Regions from separate parts of the Rossellomorea sp. NPDC071047 genome, predicted to be linked through region 2. Evidence: a T-box and tRNA genes for the amino acid it is inferred to sense, from the RefSeq annotation. Region 2 holds a T-box; the other holds one or more tRNA genes.
The links. The T-box of region 2 lies ahead of ACQKFO_RS00385 (valine--tRNA ligase). A T-box ahead of a tRNA ligase gene usually reads a tRNA of that ligase, here a tRNA-Val.
Positions count from the first base shown of each region.

Region 1: it encodes a tRNA-Val, which carries the amino acid that the T-box ahead of ACQKFO_RS00385 (valine--tRNA ligase) is inferred to sense. The anticodon was not compared.

Region 1 is NZ_JBNNJT010000005.1:299,895-315,802, reverse strand. Features, by position in the region: gene gndA (NADP-dependent phosphogluconate dehydrogenase) at 1-1,336, opposite strand, end outside; gene ACQKFO_RS18195 (MurR/RpiR family transcriptional regulator) at 1,501-2,358, shown strand; gene ACQKFO_RS18190 (nucleotide pyrophosphohydrolase) at 2,462-2,752, opposite strand; gene ACQKFO_RS18185 (thiolase family protein) at 2,848-4,002, opposite strand; gene ACQKFO_RS18180 (acyl-CoA dehydrogenase family protein) at 4,017-5,162, opposite strand; gene ACQKFO_RS18175 (3-hydroxyacyl-CoA dehydrogenase) at 5,276-6,043, opposite strand; gene ACQKFO_RS18170 (hypothetical protein) at 6,218-6,343, shown strand; gene ACQKFO_RS18165 (cold-shock protein) at 6,503-6,703, opposite strand; gene ACQKFO_RS18160 (hypothetical protein) at 7,045-7,218, shown strand; tRNA gene ACQKFO_RS18155 (tRNA-Val) at 7,471-7,542, opposite strand; gene ACQKFO_RS18150 (hypothetical protein) at 7,690-7,914, shown strand; gene ACQKFO_RS18145 (TRAP transporter permease) at 7,973-9,958, opposite strand; gene ACQKFO_RS18140 (DUF1850 domain-containing protein) at 9,945-10,463, opposite strand; gene ACQKFO_RS18135 (TAXI family TRAP transporter solute-binding subunit) at 10,583-11,575, opposite strand; gene ACQKFO_RS18130 (phosphatidylglycerophosphatase A family protein) at 11,890-12,444, opposite strand; gene ACQKFO_RS18125 (alpha/beta hydrolase) at 12,596-13,321, shown strand; gene ACQKFO_RS18120 (YjcG family protein) at 13,490-14,008, shown strand; gene ACQKFO_RS18115 (GNAT family N-acetyltransferase) at 14,012-14,434, shown strand; gene ACQKFO_RS18110 (DUF421 domain-containing protein) at 14,566-15,240, shown strand; gene ACQKFO_RS18105 (MBL fold metallo-hydrolase) at 15,237-15,908, opposite strand, start outside.
Region 2 is NZ_JBNNJT010000001.1:72,852-88,759, forward strand. Features, by position in the region: gene hemC (hydroxymethylbilane synthase) at 1-456, shown strand, start outside; gene ACQKFO_RS00355 (uroporphyrinogen-III synthase) at 456-1,247, shown strand; gene hemB (porphobilinogen synthase) at 1,275-2,249, shown strand; gene hemL (glutamate-1-semialdehyde 2,1-aminomutase) at 2,305-3,597, shown strand; gene spoVID (stage VI sporulation protein D) at 3,734-4,951, shown strand; gene ysxE (spore coat protein YsxE) at 5,083-6,111, shown strand; gene ACQKFO_RS00380 (hypothetical protein) at 6,149-6,337, opposite strand; T-box leader at 6,501-6,727, shown strand; gene ACQKFO_RS00385 (valine--tRNA ligase) at 6,797-9,448, shown strand; gene ACQKFO_RS00390 (bifunctional folylpolyglutamate synthase/dihydrofolate synthase) at 9,590-10,894, shown strand; gene ACQKFO_RS00395 (sensor domain-containing diguanylate cyclase) at 11,007-12,719, shown strand; gene ACQKFO_RS00400 (vWA domain-containing protein) at 12,840-15,731, shown strand; gene ACQKFO_RS00405 (hypothetical protein) at 15,770-15,908, opposite strand, start outside.

The DNA.
Region 1 (15,908 bases), on a different contig from region 2:
GTTGAGCTTGCAGAAGATTGGCTGGCAGTGACTCAGAGCGATAGCTGTCATAATATGCTAAAGCACTCGCAAGACCAGGTACAGGGATACCTAATTTAATGGCTGTAGCCACCACTTCCCTCGCTTCCTCCTGATAGTTTTCAACGATTTCCTTGAAATACGGATCAAGCAGTAAATTCGTTAATCCCGGTTCACGATCATAGGCTTTCTTGATTTCTTCCAGGAAGCCTGCACGTATGATGCATCCACCTCTGAAGATCATGGAAATCTCGCCGGGCTTCAGGTTCCAGTTATACTCATCCGAAGCAGATTGAAGCTGGGCGAAACCCTGTGCATATGAACAAATTTTGCTTAAATATAAGGCTTTACGAATCATTTCGATAAACTCTTCTTTGCTACCGGAGAACTCCTTATTTCTTGGTCCTCTTAAGATTTTACTCGCCTTCACTCTTTCTTCCTTCATGGCAGAGATGAAACGGGCAAACACAGATTCAGTGATGATGGACAAAGGTACACCTAATTCCAGTGCAGAAATACTCGTCCATTTCCCAGTTCCCTTTTGCCCTGCTGTATCCAGAATTACGTCAACAAGAGGCTTCCCTGTTTCTTCATCCACCTTTGTGAAAATATCCGCGGTAATTTCAATCAGGTAGCTGTCGAGCTCCCCCGCGTTCCATTCTTTGAATATCTCATGCAGCTCTGTTGCGCTTAAACCCAATACATTTTTCATAAGATAATACGCTTCACAGATAAGCTGCATATCACTGTACTCAATTCCATTGTGGACCATTTTTACATAATGCCCAGATCCATCCGGACCGATATATGTACTGCACGCATCTCCTTTTACCTTGGCCGCAATCGCTGTCAGGAAAGGCTCGACTAAATCGTATGCATCCTTCTGACCGCTCGGCATGATAGCAGGACCGTATAAAGCGCCTTCCTCTCCGCCTGAGACACCTGCACCGATGAAGTTGATACCTTTTTCACCAAGTTCCTTATTGCGGCGAATCGTATCTTCAAAGTATGTGTTTCCTCCATCAATCAGAATATCTCCCTTATCTAAATGAGGAAGCAATGATTCGATCGCTTTATCGGTAATATTACCGGCTGGAACCATAATCAATATTTTCCGTGGTGTTTCTAATGACTGGACGAACTCTTTTACATCATGAGTACCGACCATTTTCTTCTCTGGATGTTCTTCAAGAACTTCTCTTACCTTCTCATCAGACACATCATAGATGGAAACGGAATAGCCTCTGCTTTCAAAATTCAAAGCCAGACTTTTCCCCATCACTCCGACACCTGCAACCCCTATTTGTTGTTTTTTCATATATGTATCATTCCTTTCACTACGAATAATTATATTTTCACCGTATATATTATAATACGAAATAATTTTCCGTGGTGGATTTTTATGAAATAATATTTTTTTATTTCAAGAAGTAGGTTAAAATTATTTTCATGAAGATTTCGCTTAAAGGAGGTTTACCCTGCATGAAAGAGGAAAAGGTACAGCATTGCTTCCCTCGAATCCGATCTCAATACTCTCAATTCAGTGAAAAAGAAAAGGTGATTGCAGATTTTATTATTGCTAATCCAGAAAAAATTATCCACTCCACCATCAGTGGTGTAGCAGAAGAACTGAACGTTGCAGATGCTACAGTCTTCCGATTCTGCAAACGGTTGGGCTTTAAAGGCTACCAGGCCATGAAGATTTCTCTTGCATCCGACCTGGTGACCCCTATAAAAGATATTCATGAAACAATCAATGAAGGAGACTCCGAGGGTGTTATTGCCCAAAAAGTGTTCCGGTCCAATATCAGAACATTAGAGGATTCTTTAAGCATGCTGAACGAAGAAATGTTTACGAAAGCTATTCAAGGAATGATAAGTGCCAGAAGAATAGAATTTTATGGTACGGGTGGATCGGGGTTTGTTGCCATGGATGCTCATCATAAGTTCCTCAGAACAGGCATGAGCACTACGGCGTACAACGACCCCCATATGCAGCTGATCTCCGCTTCCCAATTGACCGATGCTGATGCAATCGTCTTTATCTCACATTCAGGAGCGAACAAAGATCTATTGGAAGTGTTAGACGTAGCCAAGAAGAATCGGGTAACGACCATTGCCATTACTCACTTTGCCAAATCCCCTCTGAGCAACGGGGTCGACATTCCTCTTTTTACGGTATCTAAGGAAACCGAATTTCGATCTGAAGCACTTGCATCAAGAATCAGTCAGCTAACTATCGTGGATGCCCTCTATGTCAATACCATGATGAAAAGAAAAGATCTGTCCAAAGCCTCCCTGCAAAAAATGCGTGACGCGATTTCCATTAAGAAAATATAGCCATTAAATGTGGGGTAAGGGACATCCACCATTTTTTCAGAATCTCCTGATGATTATGAGCAAAGTAAGGGACGGACCTTTTCGAGTGGCCCGTCCCTAATCTTTATTTCGGATACTTCAGTGCATTCTTTTCCAATTTCTCATATACTTCTTCTTCTAGGTCGATATCCATTTTATCAGCCAGCTGAACTAAATAAATCAGGACATCAGCCATTTCTTCTTTAATATTTTGACGTGTCGCTTCCACTGCTTCCCGGCTTGTTTTCCATTGGAAATTTTCCAGGAGTTCATTTGCTTCTAATGAAATGGAAATGGCAAGATCCTTTTCATTATGATTGGCATCCCAATTTCTTTCATCCCTGAATTCAATGACTTTTTCACACAAGTGTTTCATCTTTTCTCACCCATTTGCCTATGATCTGTTACCACTTCTTTACTATAACACGGGTGGCAATAGGATTGTGACAGGGATGAGCAACTTTATTCTACTTATGCTTCCAGTCTTTCAATGATTGTTGCATTTGCCATCCCATGGCCTTCGCACATCGTTTGAAGGCCGTATCTTCCTCCAGAACGCTCCAATTCATGCATCATGCTTACCATGATACGTGCCCCACTCGCTCCTAATGGATGCCCCAGGGCAATCGCCCCCCCGTTTGGATTCAGTTTGGAAGGGTCGGCTCCTACCACTTTCAACCAGGCAAGAGCAACAGGTGCGAATGCTTCATTCACTTCGAAAACATCAATATCTGACAATGATAATCCTGCTTTATCCAGGACTTTCTTCGTTGCAGGTATAGGTCCGGTTAACATGAGGGTAGGATCGGATCCGACCACCACGCGGGTATGAACCTTAAATCTAGCCTTCAACCCTAATTCTTCAGCCTTTTCCCGTGTCATTAATAGAAGTGCCGCAGCCCCATCACTAATTTGGCTTGCATTACCTGCATGAATGATACCATCTTCTTTAAATGCAGGTTTTAAATTTGAAAGCATCTCCAGTGACGTTTCCTTTCTTGGACCTTCGTCTTTAGAAAACGGGATTACAGTACTGTCCGGACCGTTAACTGTCACCTCATAAATTTCCCGGTCGAAATAACCAGCCTCTTGAGCCTTTAACGCCTTTTGATGACTGGAGTAGGCGAACTGATCAAGATCTTCACGACTGAATCCGTATTCCTCAGCAATCCGTTCTGCAGATAAACCCTGGTGGATGATTTCATGCTTGCCTCTAAGCTTTTCACTAAAGGGAGACCCCTGATAGTTTGAACCGATTGGAGTTCTTGACATATTCTCAACCCCGCCGGCGATCACGATATCCATGTCACCGGAAAGAATTGCTTGTGATGCAAAGTGGACAGCCTGCTGGCTCGAGCCGCATTGTCTGTCGATTGTCGTACCAGGTACTTCGATTGGAAAACCGGCGATCAAGGCAGCCACCCTGGCAATGTCTCCAGCCTGCTCACCTGATTGAGTAACACACCCTAATATGACATCATCTATAAGCACAGGGTCAATCCCTGCTCTTTCCACTAACCCTTTCAGCACTTCCCCTGCTAAATCATCAGGCCTCATATCTTTCAACGAACCCTTTCGTCTCCCAACCGCAGATCGTATCCCTTCAACGATAACAACCTCTCTCATCCTGCTCTTCCTTTCTATAATCCAAGATTTTTCGCTATGATCACCTTCATGATCTCATTTGTCCCTGCATATATACTGGCAACTGGAATATCCCTGTATCTTCTCGCGATTTGATACTCTTCCATGTAGCCATATCCACCGTGAAGCTGCATGCATTCAGTGGCGATTTCCCTTGCCCTTTCAGTCAATCTATATTTGGCCATGGAAACCTTCGTCACGACATCCTTCCCATCCATATGTTCGGCGATCAAACCATCGAGGAATGCCCTGCCCATCTCAATATCCGTCGCCATTTCCGCCATCTTAAATTGTGTATTCTGAAATCCGCCAATCGCCTTCCCGAACGCTTCACGGCTTTTCACATAATCCAGCGTGAGAGAAAACATTTCTTCTGAAGCAGTCTGAGCAGCAATCGCCACGATAAGACGTTCTTGTTGGAGCTTATTCATCAAGTATTGAAATCCTTTGCCCTCTTCCCCAATCAAATTATCTTTCGGCACCTTGCAATCTTCAAAGATCAGCTCGGCTGTATCCTGACAATGCAAACCAACTTTATCAAGCTTCCTTCCCCTGGAGAAACCGGGTGCATCCCTTTCGATGGCCAACAAACTGATCCCTTTGTGAGGCGGGCTGATGGTCGTATCTGTTTTACATGCAACAATCACTAAATCACCTTGAATCCCATTTGTGATGAAGGTCTTCTGACCATTCACAATATAGTGGTCCCCCTCAAGCTTAGCCGTCGTTTTAATCCCGGCTAAATCAGATCCTGTACCAGGTTCCGTCATGGCAATGGCCGTAATCATTTTTCCACTTGTGCATGCGGGTAGCCACTTTTTTTTCTGTTCCTCACTTCCATATTCAGAAATATAAGGGACCACAATGTCATTATGCAATCCTATCCCGATCAAACCAGAGCCTACCCGTTCCAATTCTTCATTGATAATCACGGAAAATCCCCAATCCACCCCGCTTCCACCGTACACTTCGTCAAGATCCGGACAAAGAAATCCCTGCTCCCCCATCTTCGTCCAAAAGGCCCTTGGAACCATCCTGTTTTTCTCCCAATCATCATAGAAAGGATAAGCCTCTTTTTGTAAAAATTTCCGAAGCGCCTGCCTGAATATGCTATGATCCTCCGTTAAATAATGATGTTTCATACGTACTCGACCTCCTAACAAAGTGATGAATTTTTATTAAACGTTCTCATATTCCTGTAATGAATGAACATGCATTCATTTATTAAGCAAACCTTTTCATCAGCTTCAACCACTTACTTAGGCTGCATTCTAATTGCACCGTCTAATCGGATCGTTTCACCGTTCAGCATTGGATTCTCGAGTATACTCTTCACTAATTGAGCATATTCTGATGGGTGACCGAGCCTTGGTGGAAAGGGCACCATCTTCCCAAGCGAATTTCTTGCTTCATCAGGAAGTGTGTCAAACATCGGGGTATGAAATAACCCAGGAGCAATGGACATGACCCTTATACCATCCTTTGCAAGCTCCCTGGCAATCGGAAGAGTCATCCCGACCACTCCACCTTTAGATGCACTATAAGCAGCTTGACCGATCTGTCCATCAAATGCAGCAACAGAAGCTGTATTTACGATGACCCCTCTTTCGCCGTGGTCATTTGGTGTATTGCCTATCATCTTATCTGCAGCCAAGCGTATCACATTGAACGTACCAATTAAGTTAATCTCTATTACCTTCGAAAATCGTTCAAGAGAGTGAATCCCTTTTCTACCTACCACTTTTCCCGGAAGAGCTATCCCGGCACAATTCACTACAGTATTAAAACCGCCAAAAGCCTGTATCGATCTCTCCATTGCTTCTAACACCTGATCTTCCTTTGTAACGTCTGTTTTATAAAAGCCAATGGAATCTCCATACTCCTCTTTCAAAGAAGCTGCTCTCTCTTCATTGAGATCCAGTATATACGCCTTCCCGCCTTCCTCGATAATCCTCCTTACTGTAGCTTCCCCCAGTCCGGATGCACCACCTGTCACCAATGCGACTATATCTTTCATTTCCACGATAAATCCCTCCACTCATATACTTTAATTTTAGCGTTGTACGGAGGAAAAAGATATAATGTTTTTAAAATTCTGTCTACTCAAAACTCTCTTCCCTTACTTACCAAGGATAACGAAGCTTCCCTTGTTAAGAATAAGAATGTAAAAACCTTTTACAACCAGGAGGAAATAACGATGACTAATAAAAATGATAATCGCGAACGAAAAAACAAATACCCAAACAACAAAAAAAGCGATACTGAATTCTCGAAAGAACTCAATATTCGCAGTGAAGTGACCAAGAAAGATTTAGGAAAGTAAATTATATGAATGGAAAGGCTGCTTTTTATAGCGGCCTTCTTCATTCGAACATATTGGAAAGACGTCCGTTAATTTCCAAATAGTCCCAGGTAAATTAAATATCCACATAAAAAAAAACAGACTCACGAATGAGTCTGTTTTTGGAGTTGTAAAGTCAGATTATGCTTTACGTACGTTAGCTGCTTGTGGTCCACGAGCACCTTGTTCAACGTCGAAAGATACTTCTTGACCTTCGTCAAGAGATTTGAAACCTTCACCTTGGATCGCTGAGAAGTGTACGAATACGTCGTCTCCACCTTCTACTTCGATGAATCCGAAACCTTTTTCTGCGTTAAACCATTTTACTTTACCATTTTCCATGTTTGTTGCCTCCTAAAGTGCTTTACACACAATGTATTACTATTCTTGCGATATCAGGTGAAAAATCAAATCTTGTTCTTCCCTCGTATACCGGACAAAAATAATTCTTCTATAGAATAACAGTATTGAAACAAATAAGCAAGTTCTTCAAGGAGAAGTTTTTAAAGTCAGACCTCTGACACAACCTTACCCCTCATCAAACGTTCTCTTGATATGTTAATGATTACTACCTATTGCCTGTTAAAGCGCTACCATTATATTTATCAAGATTTATCACTAATGGGACTCTAAAATGAAGGGTAAACTGTGGTATAATGAGAGAAGATGAAAGGGAGTGCCCAATGAAATCCACAAAAAATCGTTTTAGTAATGGCGCAATGGTTACGATAAAGGAAACTGGCGAAACAGTGACAATATTGAAATGGCAATACGTTAAAAATATGAAGCGGTTCTCTTATATCGTAAAAGAACATCCTGGCACGTTTTATTTTGAGGAAGAATTAGAAGTCAACTAAAAAGAAGTGATCATATCCTGATATGATTTGGCAAGGACTCTTACGTAAATTCCAACAGAGTCCTTTTTACTTGGCTCTTTTCACAACTTTTGTGGCTATCTTAAGAAGAAAGTAGTAGTTGATTTCCGCTACAGGATGCTCGCTTTCACCGGGGCAGGCGGTTTAACTCTGAGAATCCTTTATAAAGATTGATCTACATATAAAAGAAAAAAGCCTGCACCTAATTTATAAGGTGCAGGCTTTCTTTATGTATGACCTGTGAGGGATTCGAACCCACGACCCCTTCCCTGTCAAGGAAGTGCTCTCCCACTGAGCTAACAAGTCGCAATGAAAGGTATATATTAAATTATAGTCATGATGGGAAAAATGTCAATCATTTTTTGTTCTATACCTTTATTTTTGGGAATCCATGTATAAAAGAACATTTGTTCGCATATACTGTGAGTATACTTCCAGGAGAGGAGCTCACAAATGAATACGGTATTAAAGCGCTCATTCAAGAACCAACGTCCCATTGAAATCATCTATATGACTCCTGAGTCCATTTGTACGAAGAGAAAGATCATAGTTAAAAAAATCGATGGGGATATTATTCTGGCCTATTGCTTATTACGAAAAGATTTCCGCAGATTCAGACTACATGATATTTTGGCCGCTTATCCCCTTCTTCCTTATAAGAAACGAACCATATCCTGATTGGAAACTAAAATACGTGAGGCTGACCTAATTAAGGGTCATCCTCACGTATCTTTGTTTATGCTGTTGCTTTTTTAGGTGTTTTGTCTTCTCTTTTGATGAAGAATTGTAAAGCGAGCATAACAGCAAACAGTACTAAACCAATGATATCTGTGCTTCCCTCCGGATAGATCAGCATTAAACCGGCTGCTACACAAAGGAAACGTTCAATTACATACACTCTTCTATACCAATACCCAATCATCCCAGCCCCTATGGCCATCATTCCGGTTATTGCCGTAAAGACAACCCATAATAATCTCGGGATGGTGGTATCAATCATCAGCAACTCAGGAGACAGGACGAACATATACGGAATAATAAAGGCAGCAATCGCTAACTTGGCAGAATTGACCCCTGTCCGTATCGGCTCTCCCCCTGACACCCCGGCGGCGGCAAATGCTGCAAGAGCCACGGGTGGCGTGATATCTGCAATGATACCAAAGTAAAAGACAAATAAGTGAGCCGCTAACTCAGGTGCACCTAACAGGATGATCGCCGGAGCTGCAATTGTAGACGTGATTACATAGTTGGCCGTCGTCGGTGATCCCATACCTAATACAATCGATGCAATCATAGTAAATACCAGGGTCAGGATTAATTTACCTTCTGATGAATTTGTTAGATCAGCAGCCAGGTCAACTAAACCATTCGCAAGTGTCAGCCCTAATCCCGTTTTCGTCACTACGCCGACTATCATCCCTGCAGCCGCAGTGGCTACAGCTACGGAAAGCGCAGTACGTGCACCGTCTACTAGTGCGTCGACTGCATCCTTAAAGCCAATCCTTGTCTCTTTTCGAATCGCGCTAATCACGACCGTAGCTACAATTGACCAAAGTGCTGCACGCATAACACTCATACCGCTGACTAATAAAATAATGACCGTAAGGATCGGCATTAATAAGTAAATTTTCTTTAAAACTTCTTTACGATTAGGCATTTCTTCGTCCGAAAGGCCGCGAAGACCGATTCGCTTCGCTTCAAAATGAGTCATTATCCAAATTCCTGTAAAATACAAAAGAGCAGGAATGGTTGCAGCCTTTGCGATATCCCAATAAGAGATCCCGCCGATGAATTCAACCATTAAGAATGCTGCAGCTCCCATGATTGGCGGCATCAACTGACCACCCGTTGAGGCTGCTGCCTCTACTCCACCTGCAAACTCCTTACGATAGCCAAGCTTTTTCATCATTGGAATCGTAAAAGAACCGGATGTTACAACGTTCGCAACGGAACTCCCACTGATCGTTCCTTGCAGGGCACTCGAGAAGATTGCAACCTTAGCAGGACCACCAGTGCGTTTACCGGCAATGGCAACAGCTAAATCATTAAAATATTGCCCTACGCCTGTTTTAACGAGGAAGGCCCCGAATAATAAGAATAGGAAGATGAAGGTGGCTGAAACATACAGTGGCGTTCCAAGAATCCCTTCACTGGTAAAGAACATCGTCTTAACGATATCGTCCCAATCATATCCCCTGTGCGCAAGGAATCCAGGCATCAGCCGTCCATAATACATATAGAGAATGAAAGTAGAGGCGATAATCGTTATGGGTAGACCGACTGCACGACGGGTTGCCTCCAATACTAAGATCATCGCAGCAAAACCAACATAAAAATCGAGTGATGTCATGATTCCGACTCTGCTGACAATGTCATCTTGCATAATCGGCCAGTATGCACCAATTCCTACAGATATGACAGAGAGAACGACGTCATACCATGCCACTTTATCTTTTCGCAGATTCTTTTTCCTGGCAGGGAAAAGAAGAAAGACAAGTGACAAAGCAAACCCTAAATGAATGGATAATAATAATTGTCTAGGGATGAATTGAAAGATCGATGCGACTAATTGAAATAATGAAAATGCTAAAAGGCCATAGAAAATCACCCATTTAAACAGACCATGATGAAGCTTTCGCGTCGATGATTCAGGGTCATATTTTTCTAATAATTCTTGTTGTTGTTCGGAGGTTAATGATTCGAATTCTTTATCTTTTTCCAACAACGGTCACTCCTTTCCACAGATCATATAGTGTTTGTTTCTTTACATGCATTCGAACGACAGAGCCTTTATCGAAATAGTCAGCTAGAGGATAGACTTTACCATCCAATACGAGACGATGATTGGCGATCACTTGTCCGATGCGAATATCAATGTACGGGAACACTTTATTCATATTTGAAATTAAGTATTTTCCCTCATCAGTCATCTCGAAGGATTCATTTCCTTCTGCATTTGCAGGCATACCTATTGCAGTATCCTCATAAAGCAGGCTTGTCTGTTGAATGTGGTTTGTAGATTGGCGATAAAACTCTTCTACCTCTGAGAGATGAATAGAATGAGTGTAACGAACCGAAAATGTACGATCTTCAGGAAGTCTGAAAAGGACAGGATCACCCTCAGTACTCCTCGGTTCGATTACCAGGTATGTTTGAAAGGGAATAAAGATGATGAGTAAAAGAACAAGAATAATGAGAATTGTTCCTATGAATGAAATTTTCTTCATAACAAATTCCCCACCATTCCATTTATTACTGCTGTACATTACATTTTTTAGCTTATACCAAAACAAAAGAATAGACCGTTTTACGCGGCCTATCCCTTCGTCCATCTACTGGTGTGGATCTATTCCATTGAAACGCCTTTTTCATCAAAGTATTTCTTCGCACCAGGATGTAATTCAATCCCCATACCCTTAAGTCCATCTTCAGCCTTGATTAACTCACCTTTGGCATGAGTGATTGCATCTGTGTTTTCAAAAATGGCTTTTGTAACATCATAGATTACATCTTCGGAAATATCAGCATTTGTTACTAACATTGCACGAACCGCAACCGTTGTAACCGCCTCATCGACTTTACTATACGTACCTGAAGGAATTTCATCCTCGGAGTAGTATGGATATTTCTCGATCAGCTCACTGATTTTCCCTGATTCAACCGGTACGATTGTGATATCTTCCGTTGCGGCCAATCCTTCAACCGCTCCTGTTGGAGTACCTGAAGTAATGAATGCCGCATCGATTGTACCATCCTGGATACCAGTGGTTGAATCATCGAATGATAGATTACGGGCTTCTAAATCTTCTAAGGCAATTCCGTGGACCTCAAGGATTTGTTTTGCGTTCAGTAAAGTTCCAGATCCGGCTTCACCGACAGAAACAACTTTCCCTTTCAGATCTTCAACGGATTTGATACCAGAGTCTTTTGTTGTTACGATTTGAATCGTTTCAGGATATAGAGTGGCAATCCCTCTTGCGTTTTCTACTTTATTATCGCTGAACATTTCAGTTCCTTCAGATGCATAAGATGCGATATCGGTTTGTGTAAAAGCGATTTCAGTTTTACCATCTTTAATGGCCGCCATATTTTCAGCCGATGCCCCTGAAGTTGAAGCCGAGGATTTGATTCCTGTTTCATCTTCAATGATCTTAGCGAATGTTCCGCCTAACGGGTAATATGTACCCCCTGTTCCACCTGTAGCAATCCCGATGAAGTCAACCTCTTTGTTACCTTCACCCTCAGATGATCCTCCGCCTGACCCGCCGCCACATGCAGCAAGAATGACTGATAGAACTAGAAGTAGTGCAGTGCTTAGATAAAAACTGCGTTTTTTCATATTCTAATTCCCCCTATTAAATTTCTACTTTACCGAAATAATTGTAACACAGTCTGTAACAATCTTGTCAAATCAAATACATAAAATTTTAACAATTTTTATAAAAAACCCCTTATACAGCTCCTACATTCTGATTGAAATCTGTTGTGCGGCTTGTTCTTGTCATGTCAATTATTTTACAAATGTATACATAATGTATAAAGCGGTTACATTTCACCATTCATTTTTCCTCCCCTGCGCATGTTTGTCCACAGTAAAAAGACTGAAAAGGAATCATTCCCCCTTCAGTCCATCTGTTATATATCAGAAATGGTCTAGCCTATCAATTCCTCATCCTCAAATTTCATCTTATCTTCTTCTGAAATATTTTCTTCACGGTCCCGTATGCTATGAGCAATTCGCGAAGAAGCATTTGCCGCAATGCTGGCGACGATATCATCTAAAAAGGTATGAACACCCTCCCCGTTCTTCGTATCGAGGTCACGGATGATGCCGATTTTATTTTTATCCAGATGACCAAAAGTGGTAACAGCGATGCTTCCATATCCTAATGCTGCACCTAAAGCAATGGTCTCATCTACTCCAAACAACCCTTCATCTGATTCTACAATCGATTGGAGTGGTTCGGAGAGCTTCTTCTCTTCAGCAAGTTGATCCAATTCTACCCCTACAAGAATCGCATGCTGAATCTCTCTTTTTAACAACACTTTCTTCACACTCTCGATACAATCTTCCATATTTAACTCATGATTATATGGATACTGCATTTCATAGACGATTTCAGCAATATCTTCTATTGTTACGCCTCTATCTTTCAGCCTCTGTAATGCAGCTTTCGTAACATCCCTTGAATGTACAGGTTTATTCATTGAGATACCCCTTTCTGGACAGTCCATAAACTTACATGAATTATACCATTCTTTTGAATTTTCGTATTGCAATCCGCTTTAGGGAATTATCAGGGAGAATATGATACAATCTTTCTGTAAACGTTAACACTGATTATAGGAGGCTATCGTCATGACAACCGCAAGAGGAACTGTAACCGAATTAAACCTCTATAGTAAAGAACTGAATGAAGAGATTAAGATGCTCGTATACCTGCCGGCTACTTTTTCTCCCCTCTATAAATATTCTCTACTGATCACCCAGGATGGTAAGGACTATTTCCAGCTAGGAAGAATACCTCGCCTGGCTGATGAACTTCTCGAAAATAGGGAAATAGAAAACATGATTATCGTGGGAGTTCCATACAAAGATGTTGAGGACCGAAGAAGAAAATACCATCCACATGGTGAAGAAAATGATGCTTACATTCGCTTTTTAGCACACGAATTGGTCCCGTACCTGGACGAACATTACCCAACATATCATATGGGAATGGGACGTGCCCTGGTTGGTGATTCATTAGGAGCGACAGTCTCATTGATGACTGCATTAAAATACCCTAATACATTTGGCAAGGTTCTCCTTCAGTCACCTTTCGTAAACGAGAAAGTGTTGGAAGCCGTAGAAAACTTCTCACAACCCCATTTGTTAAGCATTTACCATATCATCGGGAAACAGGAAACAGAGGTAAAAACGACGGACGGCAAAGTAAAAGACTTCTTAAAGCCAAACCGTAAGCTTCACGAGACATTCGATCAAAAAAGATTTTCTTCCTTTTACGATGAGTTCGACGGAGATCATACGTGGAAATATTGGCAACCGGATTTGAGACGCGCTTTGAAGATGATGTTTGGCTAAACCCCGATTAGGCAAGGGACCACCCTTGCCTCACTTTAAATGAATGGGAGCTGCTGACATCACTTTGATATTAGGAGATCCTATCCGTTCGCCCTATATTAAATTTTTGAAATATTTGCTATACTATACATAATACAAAGATAGTTAAATAGAGGAGGATTGAAGAAAATGAATTATGGTATAGTCATTTTCCCATCGAAAAAGCTGCAGGATATCGCAAACTCTTATAGGAAACGTTATGATCCTCATTATGCATTGGTTCCACCACATTTGACATTAAAGAATGTCTTTAGTGCAGACGATGATCAAATCAAAGATATAGCCAATAAATTAAATGTTATTTCAAAGAAATACGATCCCTTCAATTTAAAAGTGTACAAAGTAAGTTCTTTTCAGCCTGTGAACAATGTAATCTATTTCAAGGTGAACTCCACTCCTGAACTGCAAGGGTTGCACGATGACATGCATAGTCAAAGCTTCATGGGTGACGAGCCGGAATTCGCTTTCGTTCCTCACATTACTGTCGCTCAAAAGCTTTCGAATGATGAGCACTCGGATATTTTTGGATCACTGCGTATGCTGGGCATCGATCATGAAGAAACCATTGACCGATTCCACTTGTTGTATCAATTAGAAAACGGCTCTTGGACAGTTTACGAAACCTTCCGTTTAGGAAAGGAAGAGTAAGAGTTGAAGGTCGAAGTTGCAAAAACAGAAGATCAGATCCAAGAGGTATTCAACATAAGGAAGACAGTGTTTGTGGAAGAACAAAAGGTTCCACTCCAGGAAGAAATCGATGAATTCGAAAACGATTCCACTCATTTTGTCCTTTACGACCAAACACACGCTGTAGGTGCCGGCCGTTTCCGTATTCTTGATGGACTTGGTAAAATTGAAAGAATATGCGTTCTAGAATCCGTCAGGGGAAAAGGAGCAGGGCGTGAGATCATGCTTTCCATTGAAAAATATGCGAAGCAAGAGCACTTATCCCAATTAAAATTAAATGCTCAGACATATGCCATCCCTTTTTATGAAGGCTTAGGATACGAGGTTACGTCTGATGAGTTTCTGGACGCGGGAATCCCTCATAAAACAATGAAGAAGGATATTTAAAAGGAACAAGTAATTAAGCAGAACTGCTTAATTACTTGTTCCTTTTTTTTGCTTATCGCAAATCATATTAAGAAGTATATTACAATATCAACTCGTCGATAATGGGAAAGTGTATGGGAAGGGGGATCCTTATGGAAATCGCATCGATTGCCATCGAGTTAATCGTAGGATATTTTGCCTTATTGATTCTTACAAAAATACTTGGTAAAACTCAAATCACTCAAATATCTGCCTTTGATTTCATTTCAGCATTAATTCTTGGTGAACTTGTTGGGAACTCCCTTTATGATGGAAAGATTACTGTGCTTCCAATTCTTGCTGCCATTTTTATCTGGGGGAGTTTGATTTTTTTCACAGAGTATTTTACCCAGAAATCCCGACGGTTCCGTCATATGCTGGAAGGCACGCCTGCCTTAATCATTAATAAAGGAAAGATCAATTTTGATGAGCTTAAGAAAAATCACTTAGATTTGAATCAACTTCAGCATCTGCTTCGTGCAAAAGATATTTTCTCAGTGAGGGAATGTGAATTTGCCCTTTTGGAGTCTGATGGTACTCTGAGTGTCATTAGAAAACCGCTATATGAAATCGTACAGCGTCAAGACCTAAATATACCGGCAAAAAATGCTTCTCTCCCACTTTCTTTAATTGTGGATGGAGAAATCGTTTACGATAATTTAAAGCTGGCCGAACAAAGAGAAGATTGGCTTTTAAGCGAAATAAAAAAACAAGGCTTCCTCTCCTCCAAGGACGTTATGTATGCTGAATGGGAAGAAGGAGAAAGCCTGTTAGTACAAGGGTATTAATGGGGCTGAATGATGAGTTCATTGTTTCTAATCGTGAACGATAGGAGTTTCCCTCGTTCGAGACTGGTAAGATAAGCTGTTACCGATGTTCTGAACAAAAGCCATTGCCCTACATTTGATACAGCTATTTTGTGTAAATTCAAATAATCTTTTGTGATCTTTTCAAAAGAAATGCCCTCTTTACTATCATTTATTAGTGTTAAGAGAGAATTGATCCGTTCTTGATGAAGATCGATATTCACCTGCACTGTTCGAACAAAGTTTTCTTCATAGTCCCCGTGACCCGGAATTGCTCCTTTGCATGATATGTGAAGGAGTTTTTCTAATGAATCCAGTGTTTGATCCGCATCAATGATAAATGGAATGACATGCTTTTCCAACGTATCCCTGCCAAAATAACTGTCAGCTGCAAATAAAACATCATCAACAAGCAAACCTACCTGACCATAAGAATGACCCGGTAAGTCAATCGCTCCAAAAGTAAAAGGTCCAATGCTATTTTCACCAATCTTCAACTCATCATCAATGACCACTGATTGTCCTTCAAGAAACTTATTTCTCAAATCATTTATGGGATTAGCTCCATTAAATAGATAAATCGGTTCCAGGATCGAATTCTCCATGATCGCTTTTTCAAGTTTTGGAGCAAACAATGGAGTCCCTTGTTT
Region 2 (15,908 bases):
GAAGATTACGACGCGATCATCCTTGCAGCGGCAGGGTTATCACGTATGGGCTGGACATCAGATGTTGTAACGGAATTCCTTGATCCAGACCTTTGCCTGCCTGCAGTCGGGCAAGGTGCGTTATCCATTGAATGCAGGGAAGATGATTCTGAGCTGTTGGAGCTCCTTCAGAAATTTGCATGTGAAGAGACGACTGAGACCGTCACGGCAGAAAGAGCTTTCCTTCATAAAATGGAAGGCGGATGTCAGGTGCCGATTGCAGGGTTTGCTGAGCTGAAAGACAATGGGGACGTAGCTTTAACGGGACTTGTAGCTTCACCTGATGGGAAAACGATTTATAAAGAATACATGATGGGTCAAGATCCTCAGCAAGTAGGGGAAAAAGTCGCTGAAAGCTTAACAGACCTGGGAGCCAAGGCTTTGATTGATCAGGTGAAAGAGGAGCTAGATCAATAATGAAGGGTAAAGGGCCTTTAGAAAACATAAAGGTTTTGATTACTCGCGGAAGTGAGGGATCCAGTGAAACGGCTTCCCTCATCGAAGACGTGGGAGGGGTTCCGATTGTGGTGCCGCTCCTTCATTTTCAACCTCATGAAGATGAGTGGGAAACGAATCTTCACTCAACCATACATACGTACGAATGGATTATTTTCACCAGCAAAAATGGAGTAAAGTTCTTTCTTCAAGCATTGAAACGATTACAGCTCGATTTATCTTCTTTTTCCGGGAAGTTTGCTGCAGTCGGAAGTAAAACAGAACACTATTGCAGGATATATGGAATACCTGTTTCCTTCGTGCCTGAGCATTTTACAGGGGATGCCTTTGCAGACGAATTCATTTCGAAAGTGAAGCCTTCAGGCGACGTCCTGATCCCAAAAGGGAACCTGGCAAGAAACGTCATTGCTTCAGAGCTGGCCACTGCAGGGGTGTCCTGTCGGGAATGGATCGTCTATGAAACCGTCCTTCCACAAGGGTGCATCGGTCAGTTGAAGGACGTCATTGAAGAAGAGATACCTGATATCATTACGTTTACCAGCTCATCAACGGTCCATCATTTTATGAAGGTGGTCGATCAGTACAACCTCTATGATAATATTAGGGACATACCCATTGCCTGCATTGGTCCCATTACAAAAAATACGGCTGAAAAGTACGGATTATATGTAAAAATCTGTCCGGGCATTTATACTGTAAATGAAATGGTAAACGAAATGAAAGAATTTATCACGAATAGATCATCAAAATAAAGCTTTATTTACTTAGGAGGTCTACACATGAAAGATCTGCAATTTAACCGTCACCGCCGCCTGCGTCAATCAGATCATATGCGTGCGTTAGTAAGGGAAACTCATTTAAGAAAAGAAGATTTAATTTATCCACTATTTGTAGTGGAAGGGGAAAATATTAAGAATGTTGTTCCTTCCATGCCGGGGGTTTTTCACATTTCCCTGGATAACTTAAAAGCGGAAATGGATGAAATGGTTTCCTTAGGTATCAAATCCATCATTTTATTCGGTGTTCCGGCTGAAAAAGATGAGGCAGGAACACAAGCGTATCATGACCACGGAATCGTCCAAAGAGCAACCCGATTTGTGAAGGAACATTATCCTGAGCTGGTCGTCATTGCCGATACTTGTTTATGTCAATATACGAGCCACGGACATTGTGGAATCGTAAAAGATGGAAAAGTGCTGAATGATCCCACGCTTGATCTTTTAGCAAAAACGGCGGTCAGCCAGGTTGAAGCAGGAGCTGACATCATTGCTCCTTCCAATATGATGGATGGATTCGTTGCAGCGATCCGTCACGGATTGGACGAGGCCGGCTATCATGATGTGCCGATCATGTCATATGCCGTTAAGTATTCCTCAAGCTTCTATGGACCATTCCGAGATGCAGCACACTCTACACCGCAATTCGGAGATCGCAGAACGTATCAGATGGATCCTGCCAATCGCCTCGAAGCGTTAAGAGAAGCACAATCGGATATAGAAGAAGGCGCAGACTTCTTAATTGTCAAACCTGCCCTTTCCTATTTAGATATCATGCGGGAAGTGAAAGACCGCTTTAATGCACCGGTTGTCGCTTATAACGTGAGTGGGGAATACAGCATGGTGAAAGCAGCGGCTCAAAACGGCTGGGTAAACGAACAGGAAATCGTAATGGAAAAACTGACAAGCATGAAACGTGCGGGTGCAGATCTTATTATTACGTATTTCGCAAAAGATGTAGCGAATTGGTTATCCTAATTGGTGGAAAGTTCCTGTAAGGATGACTGAAAGATCACTAAAGGAGGAAACCGGAATGCGCTCATATGAGAAATCGAAGCAAGCGTTTAAAGAAGCAGTAAAACTGATGCCTGGCGGAGTTAATAGTCCTGTACGGGCATTCAAATCAGTAAAGATGGATCCTATTTTCATGGAAAGAGGAAAAGGTGCCAAAATTTACGATATCGATGGAAATGAATATATTGACTATGTTCTATCGTGGGGACCACTCATTCTCGGTCACAGCAATGACCGCGTGGTGGAGTCCATCAAAAAAGTAGCGGAAAACGGGACAAGCTTCGGAGCCCCTACAGAGATTGAAAACAAACTTGCCGAACTAGTCATTGAAAGAGTTCCTAGTATCGAAGTGGTCCGTATGGTGTCCTCAGGTACGGAGGCGACGATGAGTGCCCTGCGTCTTGCGCGTGGATACACTGGACGCAATAAAATCATCAAGTTCGAAGGCTGCTACCACGGTCATGGAGACTCCTTATTAATCAAGGCAGGATCAGGCGTTGCGACTCTTGGGTTGCCGGACAGCCCTGGTGTACCTGAAGGCGTGGCAAAGAATACGATTACGGTACCTTATAATGACTTGGAAAGCATCCGTTATGCCTTTGAACAATTCGGTGATGACATCGCGGGCGTGATCGTAGAACCTGTTGCCGGCAATATGGGTGTCGTTCCTCCTCAGCCCGGCTTCCTTGAGGGCCTTCGTGAAATAACGGAAAATCATGGTTCTCTGCTGATATTTGATGAAGTCATGACTGGATTCCGCGTCGGATACGGATGTGCCCAAGGCTACTACAATGTAACCCCGGACTTAACTTGTTTAGGTAAAGTCATTGGTGGAGGCCTGCCTGTAGGTGCATACGGCGGTAAAGCTGAAATCATGGAAAGAATCGCTCCAAGCGGTCCGATTTATCAAGCCGGAACCCTATCCGGAAATCCGTTGGCCATGACGGCAGGATACGAAACCCTGAGCCAGCTGACACCTGAAACGTACACAGAGTTCGCACGGAAAGCAGACCTGTTGGAAGAGGGCTTAAAGAAAGCGGCAGAAAAGCATAACATCCCTCATAGAATCAATCGTGCCGGTTCCATGATCGGGATCTTCTTCACGAATGAAGAAGTAACCAACTACGAAGGTGCGAAATCATCAGATTTAGAGATGTTTGCCGATTACTATCGTGAAATGGCCCATGAAGGTGTATTCTTACCACCTTCCCAATTCGAAGGACTATTCTTATCGACAGCACACACAGATGATGATATTGAAAAGACCCTCGAAGCAGCGGAAAAAGCGTTTGAAAAGATTAGTAAGAAGTAATGATGGTAGCCGATCCTTTTTATGGGGATCGGCTATTTATATTCGTTTTCCTATCATATTCCTCCTTTTCGGTTCATAAAGTGATAATGGCATTGTTTACTATTTCTTTGTTTGGAACCTGAAAGGAGGAATTTCTTTGTCACAAGAACAACAATCGTGTTTGCGATTTTCCTTGGAAGAATCAATTTGGTTTAAAAAAGGACAGGAAGTTGAAGAATTGCTATCTATCTCCTTAGATCCTCATATAACGATACAAGAGCAAGAGCAGTATGTACTTATCAGAGGAAGCCTTGATCTATCCGGTGAATATTTACCAACCTCACCGAGGGACGATGAAGAGGATGAGTTTGAAACGGGAGGTAAGTTTGTCCAAATAGTTGAAAAGAGGGAAAAAGGTGAGTATGAATTTGTTCACCGTTTCCCGGTCGATGTGACGATCCCGAAAAATAGAATTGCCAATCTGGGCGATATCGATGTGTTCGTTGAGTCTTTCGACTACATGGTTCCTGAGAATGCCTGTCTAAAATTGAATGCCGATTTAACGATTACAGGAATCTATGGAGAACAGCAGACGCATACTCCTCTTGAAGCTGAATTCAGCAGAGAGGAAGATTATGAGCCGCTTTACCGTTCGAGTGCAGTTGCTGAAGTAGAAGTGGATACAACAGAGGAAGATGTAGAGACAGAAGAAGAACAAGAAGAAAGAGAAGAAGTATACGAGTATGAGAACTACGACGTCGAGGATTTAACGGCAAACGTTGAAGAGCAGGAGGAAGAAGAGGATACTGAAGACGACGAGTACCAGCCGTTTAATCTGGAAGGACGGACACCGCCATCTGAAGAAGACGATGAGATACCCGTACAGATTCAATACGATGCTCACCCTGCCCATACCTATGAGGAAAATTATTACCGAAAAGAAAACGTGTTTGAAATGCCACAACATGAACTGAGCGAGTCATCTGAAGAACAGCCGGCTGCACCAAAGGCTGCCTACACACCGCCTCCTAAATATAAACACCAGGAGGAGGAGGAAGAGTCCTCTTCATCATCCGCAGTGGAAGCAGAAATGGAAGATAGCGGTGAAGAGAAGGATGAAAAGAAAAAGACAAAAGGTAAAAAGAAATATGAGAGCATCTCCCTTACCGATTTCTTTGCGAGAAAAGAAGAGGAAAGGGGTGCGACATTAAGGGTATGCATTGTTCAAGAGGGAGAGACGCTGGATTATATCGCAGAAAAGTATGATCTAACCATTCCTCAGCTATTGAGGGTCAATCAACTTGAAGCCAATCAAGACGTTTATGTAGGGCAGGTTCTATATATTCCGAAAAGCGAATTTGTCTTCAAGGGTTAAAGGCATATAGCAAAGTCGCTCCCATCTGGGTAGAGCGCAATTGCAATAAAGAAGAAACTGCGGGGCTGACACCAAATTCATTGGAGTTAGTCCGTTTTTTTTTAGAAAAGTAATCTTAGAAGGTGAGAGGTATGGTACAAACGCTGGAGGGATTAAAGCCTGTCTTACAACCTTATGGTGTCGAACCCCATTTTGTTGAGAATTACGGGAAGATTTCCAAAGTATTCTCCAATAAAGGGACACTTGCTGTGAAGCAGCTGCCTGCCCAAACTGGAGTTGATTTTGTCAGGAATGTACAAATGTTGTTTCAAAGGGGCTATAACCGGATTGTTCCGATCTATCCGACATTGGATGGGCGCTATGCAGTGTGGAATGATGGGCAGTTATATTATGTGATGCCCTGGCTCTTAAACCAGGAAAGGGAAGATCAATTTGAAAAGCATCAGAAAATGTTCCGGGAATTGGCAAGGCTTCATACTCTCTCCTCTCAAGAAGTAAAGATTGATAAAGAAGAGAGAGAATCTCATTATGAGCAGCTGACATCCAGGTGGGATAAAGAACAGCAGTTTCTCGATGAGTATGTGGAAGCATGTGAAAGGACAACATATATGTCTCCTTTTCAATTCCATTTTTGTATGTACTATAAGGACGCTTCCCAAGCTCTGAAATTTTCCCGGAAAATGCTGGATGAATGGTATGAGGATACAAAGGATCTTGAGAAGGTCAGAACGGTCATTACACATGGAAAGGTATCGACGGAGCATTTTTTATTCGACGAAAGAGGCATGGGGTATTTTCACAACTTTGAGAACTCAAAGATGGCATCACCGTTCCATGACCTGCTGCCGTTTTTGTCCAGAACATTGAAAACCTATCCTAAGTATTATGAGGAATGTATCGAGTGGCTCACCACGTATTTTCAGCATTTTACCGTCCGTAATGAGGAGCGGCTCCTGTTCATGAGCTATTTAGCTTATCCAAGCTCTGTCATCGCCGTGGTGGAAAAGTATTTTCATACAGTGAAGGACAAACGGAATGAACGGAAATCCCTTAAGAAACTGCAACGGCATTACTGGCTTCTGAAAAACACGGAATATGTGGTCATGCGTTTAGATGAAATGGAAAAAAAGAAGCAGGAGCAGGAGGCCGAGGCAGAATAAAAAAAAGGACTGGCGAAGTCCACTTTTCGTCAGTCCATTAAATCCAATCAAAATAAATGGCAAGGCCGATACCGATAAACAGAGTTAATAGAAGGACATCAAAAGTGGTGGGAAGCAAAATGGTCCGGACACCTTGAAAGATGGTAAAGGGTATGATGAATTGTTTACATATTAACCGGGCGTTCCCCATCCATTTCTGCATGGTGTATTGATTGATCTTCTTCATATTCGTCCACTCACTTTCCTGGGTATATTCACTACTTTATTCTATGAAATGAGAAAAAGAATGGTGCCTGAGTAGGCGAAATGAATATTTTTATGAAAAATTGGCGATAATGATTGACGAAAGTTTATCTTTTCCGATACTATAATGAGTAAATAAATAATACTTAAAAGCAATGAACAGGAAGAGTACATTGATCCTTACTTTCAGAGAGGAAAATCGTTAGCTGAGAGATTTTCTACGTTAAGACAATGGAAGGTCGCCTGAAGAGCTGTTTCTATGAATTTCAGTAGTAGAAGCCGGTTAAAAGCCGTTATGATCGTCGAGAGTTCAGGAGGCTTATTTCTCCTGAGAAAAAAGGTGGTACCGCGAATGGAATCCTTCGTCCTTTTCACAGGACGGGGGATTTTTTTATTTTTTTAGAAAAGTGTAGTGATTCGCACTACTATAGGAGGAAAACAAATGGAAACTCAAGATCAGCAATTATCTATGCCGACAAAATATGATCCAAATGCCATTGAGCAGGGCCGATACAAATGGTGGCTGGAAGGTAAATATTTCGAAGCCAAAAGTGATAAGGAGAAGGAGCCATACACAATTGTCATTCCTCCTCCGAACGTAACAGGAAAACTTCATCTTGGTCATGCTTGGGACACTACACTGCAAGATATCCTGACTAGAATGAAGCGTATGCAGGGATACGATGTATTATGGCTGCCGGGTATGGACCATGCCGGGATTGCGACACAGGCGAAAGTGGATGAAAAACTTCGCAATCAAGGCATTTCACGCTATGACTTAGGCCGTGAAAAGTTCGTAGAAGAAACATGGAAATGGAAAGAAGAATATGCTGAGCATATCCGTCAGCAATGGTCTAAGGTTGGATTAGGCCTGGATTATAGCCGTGAGCGTTTCACGCTGGACGAAGGCTTATCGGAAGCTGTACAAAAGGTATTTGTAGACCTTTATAACAAAGGCCTGATTTACCGTGGTGAATACATCATCAACTGGGACCCGGCAACGAAAACGGCCCTCTCAGACATTGAGGTTATTCATCTGGATGTACAAGGTGCATTCTATCATATGAGATATCCGTTGGCTGATGGAAGTGGTCACATAGAAATTGCCACAACACGTCCAGAAACGATGCTTGGTGATACGGCCGTTGCGGTTCACCCGGAAGATGATCGCTACAAACATTTAATCGGCAAAACCGTTACCCTTCCAATTGTAGGACGGGAAATTCCGATTGTAGGAGATGACTACGTTGATATGGAATTCGGTTCCGGTGCAGTGAAAATAACGCCTGCTCACGATCCGAATGACTTCGAAATCGGTAATCGTCACAACTTAGAACGCGTTCTTGTGATGAACGAAGACGGAACGATGAATGACAAGGCGGATAAATACCAAGGCATGGATCGCTTTAAGTGCCGCAAAGAAATTGTAAAGGACCTGCAAGAAGCGGGAGTTCTATTCAGAATTGAAGAGCACATGCATTCAGTCGGTCACTCAGAAAGAAGTGGAGCAGTGGTTGAGCCTTATCTTTCGACTCAGTGGTTCGTTAAGATGGATCCTCTGGCAGAAGAAGCGGTTAAACTTCAGCAGGAAGAGAACAAAGTCAACTTTGTACCTGACCGCTTTGAGACGTCTTACCTGCGCTGGATGGAAAACACGCGTGACTGGTGTATTTCCCGTCAGCTTTGGTGGGGACATCGCATCCCGGCCTGGTATCATAAAGAAACAGGCGAAATCTATGTAAACAACGATGCACCGGAAGACATCGAAAACTGGACACAAGAAGAGGATGTACTGGATACTTGGTTCAGTTCAGCTCTATGGCCGTTTTCAACGATGGGCTGGCCTGATCTGGATGCGGAAGATTTTAAACGCTATTATCCAACGAATACACTTGTGACCGGCTATGACATTATCGGCTTCTGGGTATCGCGCATGATTTTCCAAGGACTGGAATTCACAGGGGAGCGACCATTTAAAGACGTACTGATTCACGGTCTTGTTCGGGATGCAGATGGACGCAAGATGAGTAAGTCATTAGGCAATGGTGTAGATCCGATGGATGTCATCGAAAAGTACGGTGCCGATTCCCTTCGCTACTTCCTGTCTACAGGCAGCTCCCCGGGGCAGGATTTACGATTCTCCTTTGAGAAAGTAGAATCTGTTTGGAACTTTGCGAATAAGATTTGGAATGCATCACGCTTCGCCCTTATGAACATGGACGGAATGACGTATGACGAAATCGATCTTTCCGGTGAAAAATCAGTTGCGGATAAATGGATTCTTACCCGTTTAAATGAAACGATCGAGACCGTGACACGATTAGCCGATCGATATGAATTTGGTGAAGTGGGACGCGTTCTTTACAACTTCATCTGGGATGATTTCTGTGATTGGTATATTGAAATGGCGAAATTGCCTCTATATGGAGAGGATGAAGCGGCTAAGAAAACGACCCGTTCGATTCTGGCCCATGTACTCGACAACACAATGAGACTTTTACACCCATTCATGCCGTTTATTACCGAGGAAATATGGCAGAACTTGCCGCATCAAGGCGAATCCATTACTGTAGCTGCATGGCCGACGGTTCAAGATGAACTTACAGACGAAGCGGCAGCAGAAGAGATGAAGCTGCTCGTTGACATCATTCGTGCTGTACGTAATGTACGTGCTGAGGTAAACACTCCGATGAGCAAGCAGATCAACTTGATGCTGAAGGCAAAAGATGCACACACCCTGACGATCATCGAGAAGAACAAAGCGTATATTGAAAAATTCTGTAATCCAGAGAAGCTTGAAATGGGTACAGATTTAGAAACTCCAGATAAAGCGATGACGGCGGTTGTAACAGGTGTAGACTTATTCCTTCCACTAGAAGGATTAATCAACATCGAAGAAGAAATTGCCCGTCTTCAAAAAGAACTGGAGAAGTGGACGAAAGAAGTTTCCCGCGTTCAAGGCAAATTAAACAACGAAAAATTTGTGAGCAAGGCGCCTCAAAATGTAGTGGATGAGGAAAAAGCAAAAGAAAAAGATTATTTAGAGAAACAAGCGACTGTTAAAGCAAGAATCGAAGAGCTTAAATCACTATAATCTTTTGAACAGAGGATAAAAAGAGGGCTTTAGAATCGGGTCTGATTGTTAAGGTTGAGGGGATGCATGAAGGTTTTTCTCACCGGCAATCTGCCCTGATCTGAGCCCTCTTTCTAATGAAACCTAGGGGAGTGACTGAAATTGTTAACCTATGAAGAGGCCGTTGGATGGATACACTCAAGACTCAGACTTGGAATCAAGCCGGGTCTGGAGAGAATGCAGTACTTACTAGAGAAGCTTGGGAATCCACATGTAAAGCTTAAAACCGTTCATATCGGGGGTACAAACGGGAAGGGTTCGACTGTCACCTATTTACGAAATATATTACAGGAATCAGGGTATTCAGTAGGCACATTTACTTCACCCTATTTTGAGAGGTTCAATGAGAGGATCAGCATCAATGGAGAGCCTGTATCAGATGAAGATTTAACTCTTCTTGTGGAGAAAATAAAGCCCGTTGCCGAAAGCATGGAGCATTCTGAATGGGGAACCCCCTCTGAATTTGAAGTCATAACAGCCATGAGTTTTTACTATTTTGCCGAAATGCAAACGGTAGACCTTGTCCTTTATGAGGTTGGACTTGGAGGAAGGCTTGATTCGACGAATGTCATCACACCGATGATTTCAGTGATCACAAGCATCGGACTGGATCACATGCAATTTCTGGGAAGCAGTTTAGAAGACATTGCCTTTGAGAAAGCTGGCATCATCAAACGTTCTGTTCCTGTCATATCAGGGGTTCACCAGAAAGAAGCGGCTGAAGTGATAAGAAAGAAAGCGCTGGAAATGAATAGTGACCTGTTCGAACTTGGAGAGGATTTTTCTGTGGAACGGCAAGCCATACTCGAAAGAGGTGAGAAGTTCCAATACACGTCTCCAGTCCAAAATGAAACCTATGAGCTTTCCATGATCGGTGCACATCAAATCAATAATGCAGCGATAGCCATTAAAGTGATAGAACTTCTTGGTGAAAAGCATAAAATAGCAAGAAGCTATATTAAAGCGGGGCTGAAAAAGGCTTCATGGCCAGGCAGAATGGAGGCTCTATCATACAATCCCGGGATTTATATTGACGGTGCCCATAATCCTGAAGGGGTACAAGCCTTGATGAAAACCATAAAGGACCGCTTTAATCATAAAAGAGTAACGGTTCTTTTTTCCGCCCTGCACGACAAAGAGCTGAAACCGATGATTACTCAATTGGAAGAAGCGGTGGACGCAATTGGATTTACGACCTTTGACTTTCCACGAGTCGCGTCAGTTGAAGAGCTTTATGAATTATCCTCCCATTCCAACAAGAAGAAAGTTCACCACTGGAGAGATTACCTTACTGAAAAAATACAAAGCATGAAAGAAGAAGATGTCCTGTTAATAACAGGATCACTATACTTTTTATCCGAAGTAAAACCATTTCTAATGGACCAATTGGAAAATTACAGAAAATAATAAGTGACTTTATTGGACTGCTTTGATAAAATATTCTTAAACTTGTGACTATTTAACTAGTATAGTATGATCGGACTATATTAAATTAATCGTGGACCTATGGAGGATAGATATGACGTTATCAGTAAAAAAGAAGCTGTACATATTTCTGTCCTGGCTGGCCGTTGTACCCGCTGGTTTGTACATTACATATCAATACTATCCTCCTGAGAATATTGCAGGAAATGAGTTAGAGCTATTAACCCTGGTGGCTTTCGCTACTTTTATCCCGCTTATGCCCATCGTGATAAATGGTGCGACCATCTTCTTCATCCAGTGGGTGACCCTTGTAGGGTTTATAAAGTATGGATTATTTGTTGAGATCATCCTCATGCAGTTTTCTATTATTCCATTACTCATCCGGCTACAATTGACCAAAAATGATTGGCATAGAATCCCTTTGAATTCAGTTATGTTCTTCATCGTTTCATTAGTCAGTGGGCTTGTTTATTTTCTATTCGGCGGAGAAGTCGGATTAAGGGATATCAGTCAATTGATCCTGCCTATTCTGAGTTATCAAATCGTATCGATCATGGTTAACCAGATATTGCTTCTGCTCTATCAACACTATGTAGTAAATAGTGATGTCCGATTTTACAGTAAGGATTTTGTATGGGATTTTACAGCAAACATGATCATGTTCCCCCTTTCTTTATCACTCTATTATTTAACCTTTGAACTGGGAGCCTTCGCTTCTTTATTGATCGGTATCCCTTTTGTGAGCTTATCGATCATCTTGAAGATGTATAACTCTTCTGAAAAGATCAATGAATATCTTCAAAAAGCGGGTGAAATCGGTCACCAGTTAACGGAAAGCCTTAAAGTAAATGAAGTGCTCGATATATTCATAGAGAAGATCATAGAGACTCTGCCGGTTGAATATGCCTATATTCTCGACTGCCAGGAAGAAGAACTTGTCCTGTTAAGACGTGTTGAAAATGGAGAAATGAAGTCAAATAACCTGCGTCCATTAAAGAAAAGCCAGGGGATCAGCGGTGTAGTGTGGGAAACAGGGAAGTCCGTCCTCTATACTTCACGGTCTGAATGGACAGGCATCGCTGAGGGATACATGCCTGATGGAGTGGAGAGCGTTTTATGCGTTCCCATTGTAAGAAGTCAAAAGGTAAGAGGGATCCTTCTCTTGGCTTCTTCCAAAAAGAAGGCCTATGAAAAATATCAATTGATGATCGTCGATATTTTATGCTCCTATTTCGGAGTGGCGATCGCAAATGCAAGGCATCATGAACGAACGAAGAAAAACAGTGAGCGGTGTGCCCTGACAGGACTATATAATTACCGCTACTTTGAAGATCTCCTGACCCTGGAATTCAGTCATCTAGATGTTGGGAAAAGGAAAAGTCTATCCCTCATCATGCTCGACCTTGATCATTTTAAGGTCATCAACGATAACTATGGTCACCAGAGCGGTAACGAAATCCTGATTGAACTTGCAGACCGCCTTAGCACCCTTATCGATACCAGGGGAACGGTTGCGAGGTATGGAGGGGAGGAATTTGTTATCCTTCTGCCGGATACAAAACGGGATGAAGCGCTCAGTCTGGCTGAGTATGTCAGGAGTGCGATAGCCAGCAAACCATTCACCCTCCATGACAGCCTGGATGAATCCAACAAACAGATGATGGTCCGGATCACTGCAAGCATCGGAGTTTCAACCGCACCTGAAGATGCTGAAGATACCCTGGCACTCATCCGCCATGCGGACCGGGCCCTTTATACCGGGGCGAAACAGGCCGGGCGGAATCGGGTGGCCCAGTATGTGAAATAGTCAAAAGGTGTCTATTCGACAATAGACATCTTTTTTCTATGTTTTGAGTATTTAGTCCTATTATAATAGTTTGAAGATTGATATAATAAAAGCATTATAGGATACCAAATGAGGGATATTATGAGAATTCAGGGAAAGATTTCACTACTATTACTTTTCATCCTTTTTCTGGCATTTAATTTACATTCGACAAACACCTATGCCAAGGGAGCTTCAAATTTAAGAGTAGACTTCAATGTTACCCCGTCCCAAGAAGTAATTGTAAAACCTGTGGATAGTAATGCCAAAGCATCATTAGACTTTCATATCAATCCAATAGGAGAGGTGAAAGAAACGAATCGACCTCCTATAGACGTCGTTTTTGTCTTTGATAAATCAGGATCGATGAATAGCACCAGGGATAAAATGCAAAGTGCAAAGGATGGATTGACCAATGCCGTACAATTCTTTGAGAAGAACAAACAAAGTAATGACCGGTTCTCTCTTATTACGTTTTCTTCAGATATAGAAACGATACTTCCATTAAGTAATGACCTCGATGCCATTAAAACTTCCATGTTACATACCACCGCTTATGGAGGCACCAATTATACAGACCCCTTGCGTGCAGCGAAGAATATGCTGAAAGATTCCAAGAATGAAAAGTACATTGTCTTCTTAACTGATGGACAGCCGATGATTGCGACGGCGATTGAAAAAGTGAAAAAAGAAGTATGTACGAAGCCAGTTTGGTTTTTTTGCGGTGAAACAAGTGTTGTCGAGAGTGATCAACAACTGGTATATGACTTTCAAAATAGATACAGTTACAATCGATGGATGCATAAAATATATGCCCATGATAATAGTAAATTGAAGTCTTTATACATTCCGTCATTTACTATGGATGGTACGTCATTTAATGCAGGTTGGTACAATCCGGGTGAGTTGGAAACGAATAGTCAGCAAATGCAAGCTTTGATCAAACAAAAAGGACTCGAAGTATCCCAGGAAATATACAACGATAAAATCACGATGCATACCTTAGGTTATGGAGAAGGAGATCTGGACGATCGTTATCTCGAAATGCTGGCACAACAAACGTCGGGCAGCTTCATCAAAGCAAGTGAAGGAAGTGTCTCCGATGCATTTGAAAAATTGGCCAATAAATTAAATTCCGTTAAATTGGATGGTGAAATTGTCGTACAGTTGCCTGAGAATGTGACAGTTGACCAAAATCAATACAAAGTGATTAATAATACAGTGTATCTGCCATTTTCCACAGTATATGAAGTAGGACAGGGCGTACCGACTCCGATTACAGTATCACTTCCTGTGGAATTCTCTAACAAGGGATCCTATACGTTTAAGGATTTAAAAGTACAGTTTAAAACGGCAGAAGAAAGAGACTTCCGTTCAAGTGATAAAAAGTCGGTGACGATTGAAGTGAAAGATGATGCACCTGCATCGGTAACAGGAAGGGTAGACTTTAATAGAATCAATCAAGATCTGTTCAATTTAATTATTGAGGATGGAAGAGAAACGAATACTTTCACCGGACTGTTCAAACTGGATTTTGGCGGGTTGGTAAATCCAAAAGCAAAAGGTGATTTAAGTGAGATCATTATACACCAACCCTTACCTGATGGTATCAATGTTAAAGAAAGTTCTGGTGTAACAATCCAGAATATTAATGGGCAACAAATTGCCATGATCAGGGTTAAACAAAAAATGATGTTTGAAAACGGTGCTTTTACTAAACCTACACTTGAGATACCCATAACGATGAACGCCGTCTGGGCAATAAATAATGTTAAAATGCCACAGGCGAAAGTCTATTATGTCGATTCAAGATACGGGAACAAAGTAAGTAGCAATCTAAGCCCGAATAATAACGAAATCAGTGCGAAAGTAAGGACACGCCAGCTGCAAAATGGAAAAGAATTTGCATTTGATGGTTATTCAAACGGTACGATCAAGAAGGTAAGAATACAGGGGCAAACGGAAAGTGTTGTAGCATCACTGGAAGCTGGAATGGATGACCGATACCCGATTATTCCAGTACAATCATTGAAGAGTGAATCCACTCAGCTAACTATTATCTACAGAAATGGAGCAACGGCTGTTTTACCATTCGTTCCTGAATTAATTGTTAAAGACCCTATCACTGATAATATTTTAGATAATGGTTCTTCCGTATCGAATGAAGTGGAGTTCTATCTCTCCAACGGTATTCCAGGAAGGGATGTTTCTTACAACTATCAACTTCTAAATGAAGAAGAAACTACTGGAGAATGGACAGAATTTGAGTTGGGAGATACGAAAACCATTGAACGTTTCGGGAAGAATGAAATCCGGGTAAAAGCCGTTGGTGGTTTTGCAATCGAGGATTACATCATTGAAAAAACCATTTGGATCGAGGGTGACGATTTAATACGTGTACCTTCACTAATTGAATTATATGTAGGAGAAACTCAGTCATTCAATATCGATATCTTCCCGTTTGGAAAACCGAACAATAATTATAATGTGAAGGTTCTGCAAGGAGATGACGGAATGATCAACTCCTCTTACAGTCAAGTCAATTCCACCAAAGAGAACCGCATGACAGGATTATTTCCCGGCGAAGATTTAGTGGAGGTTCAAACCAAGAATGGGAAGTACAAAAAGTTGATTCGAGTCATTGTTAAGTCAAAGATTGTAAATTTGAAAAGCATGGACTTCACAAAATCGAAGTACACCTTATTGCTAAAAGGTAACTCATTCGATATACACTCTAATTTAGTATTCAATCCTGAAAATGCAACCAATAAAAACATAAAGAACGTTGTAGATACAGGTAATAAGGTTGTAGACATCGTGCAAGAAAATGGAGTTTGGAAGGTCATACCTGAAAATGCAGGGGTGACGACCATAAAGGTTACTTCAGAAGAAAATCCTGATATAAATGCAATTGCGATTTTCGAAGTCGTTGCAGGAGAAGATGAAACCGAAAATCCGGAGACCGGAGATGGCAATATCGATGGAAGATGGTGATAAAAAGGGAGGTCCTTGATAATGGACCTCCCTTTCTTTCATTCAACTATTATCTCATCACTGATCAATGAGAGTGCTTCAACCTTTGGTAAAGTATCCAGCTTTGAAAGAAGGACATCTTTGTTATAGTTTACGATGAATCTTGACAATTTCTCTTGTTGATTAGAGGGGAAGTCC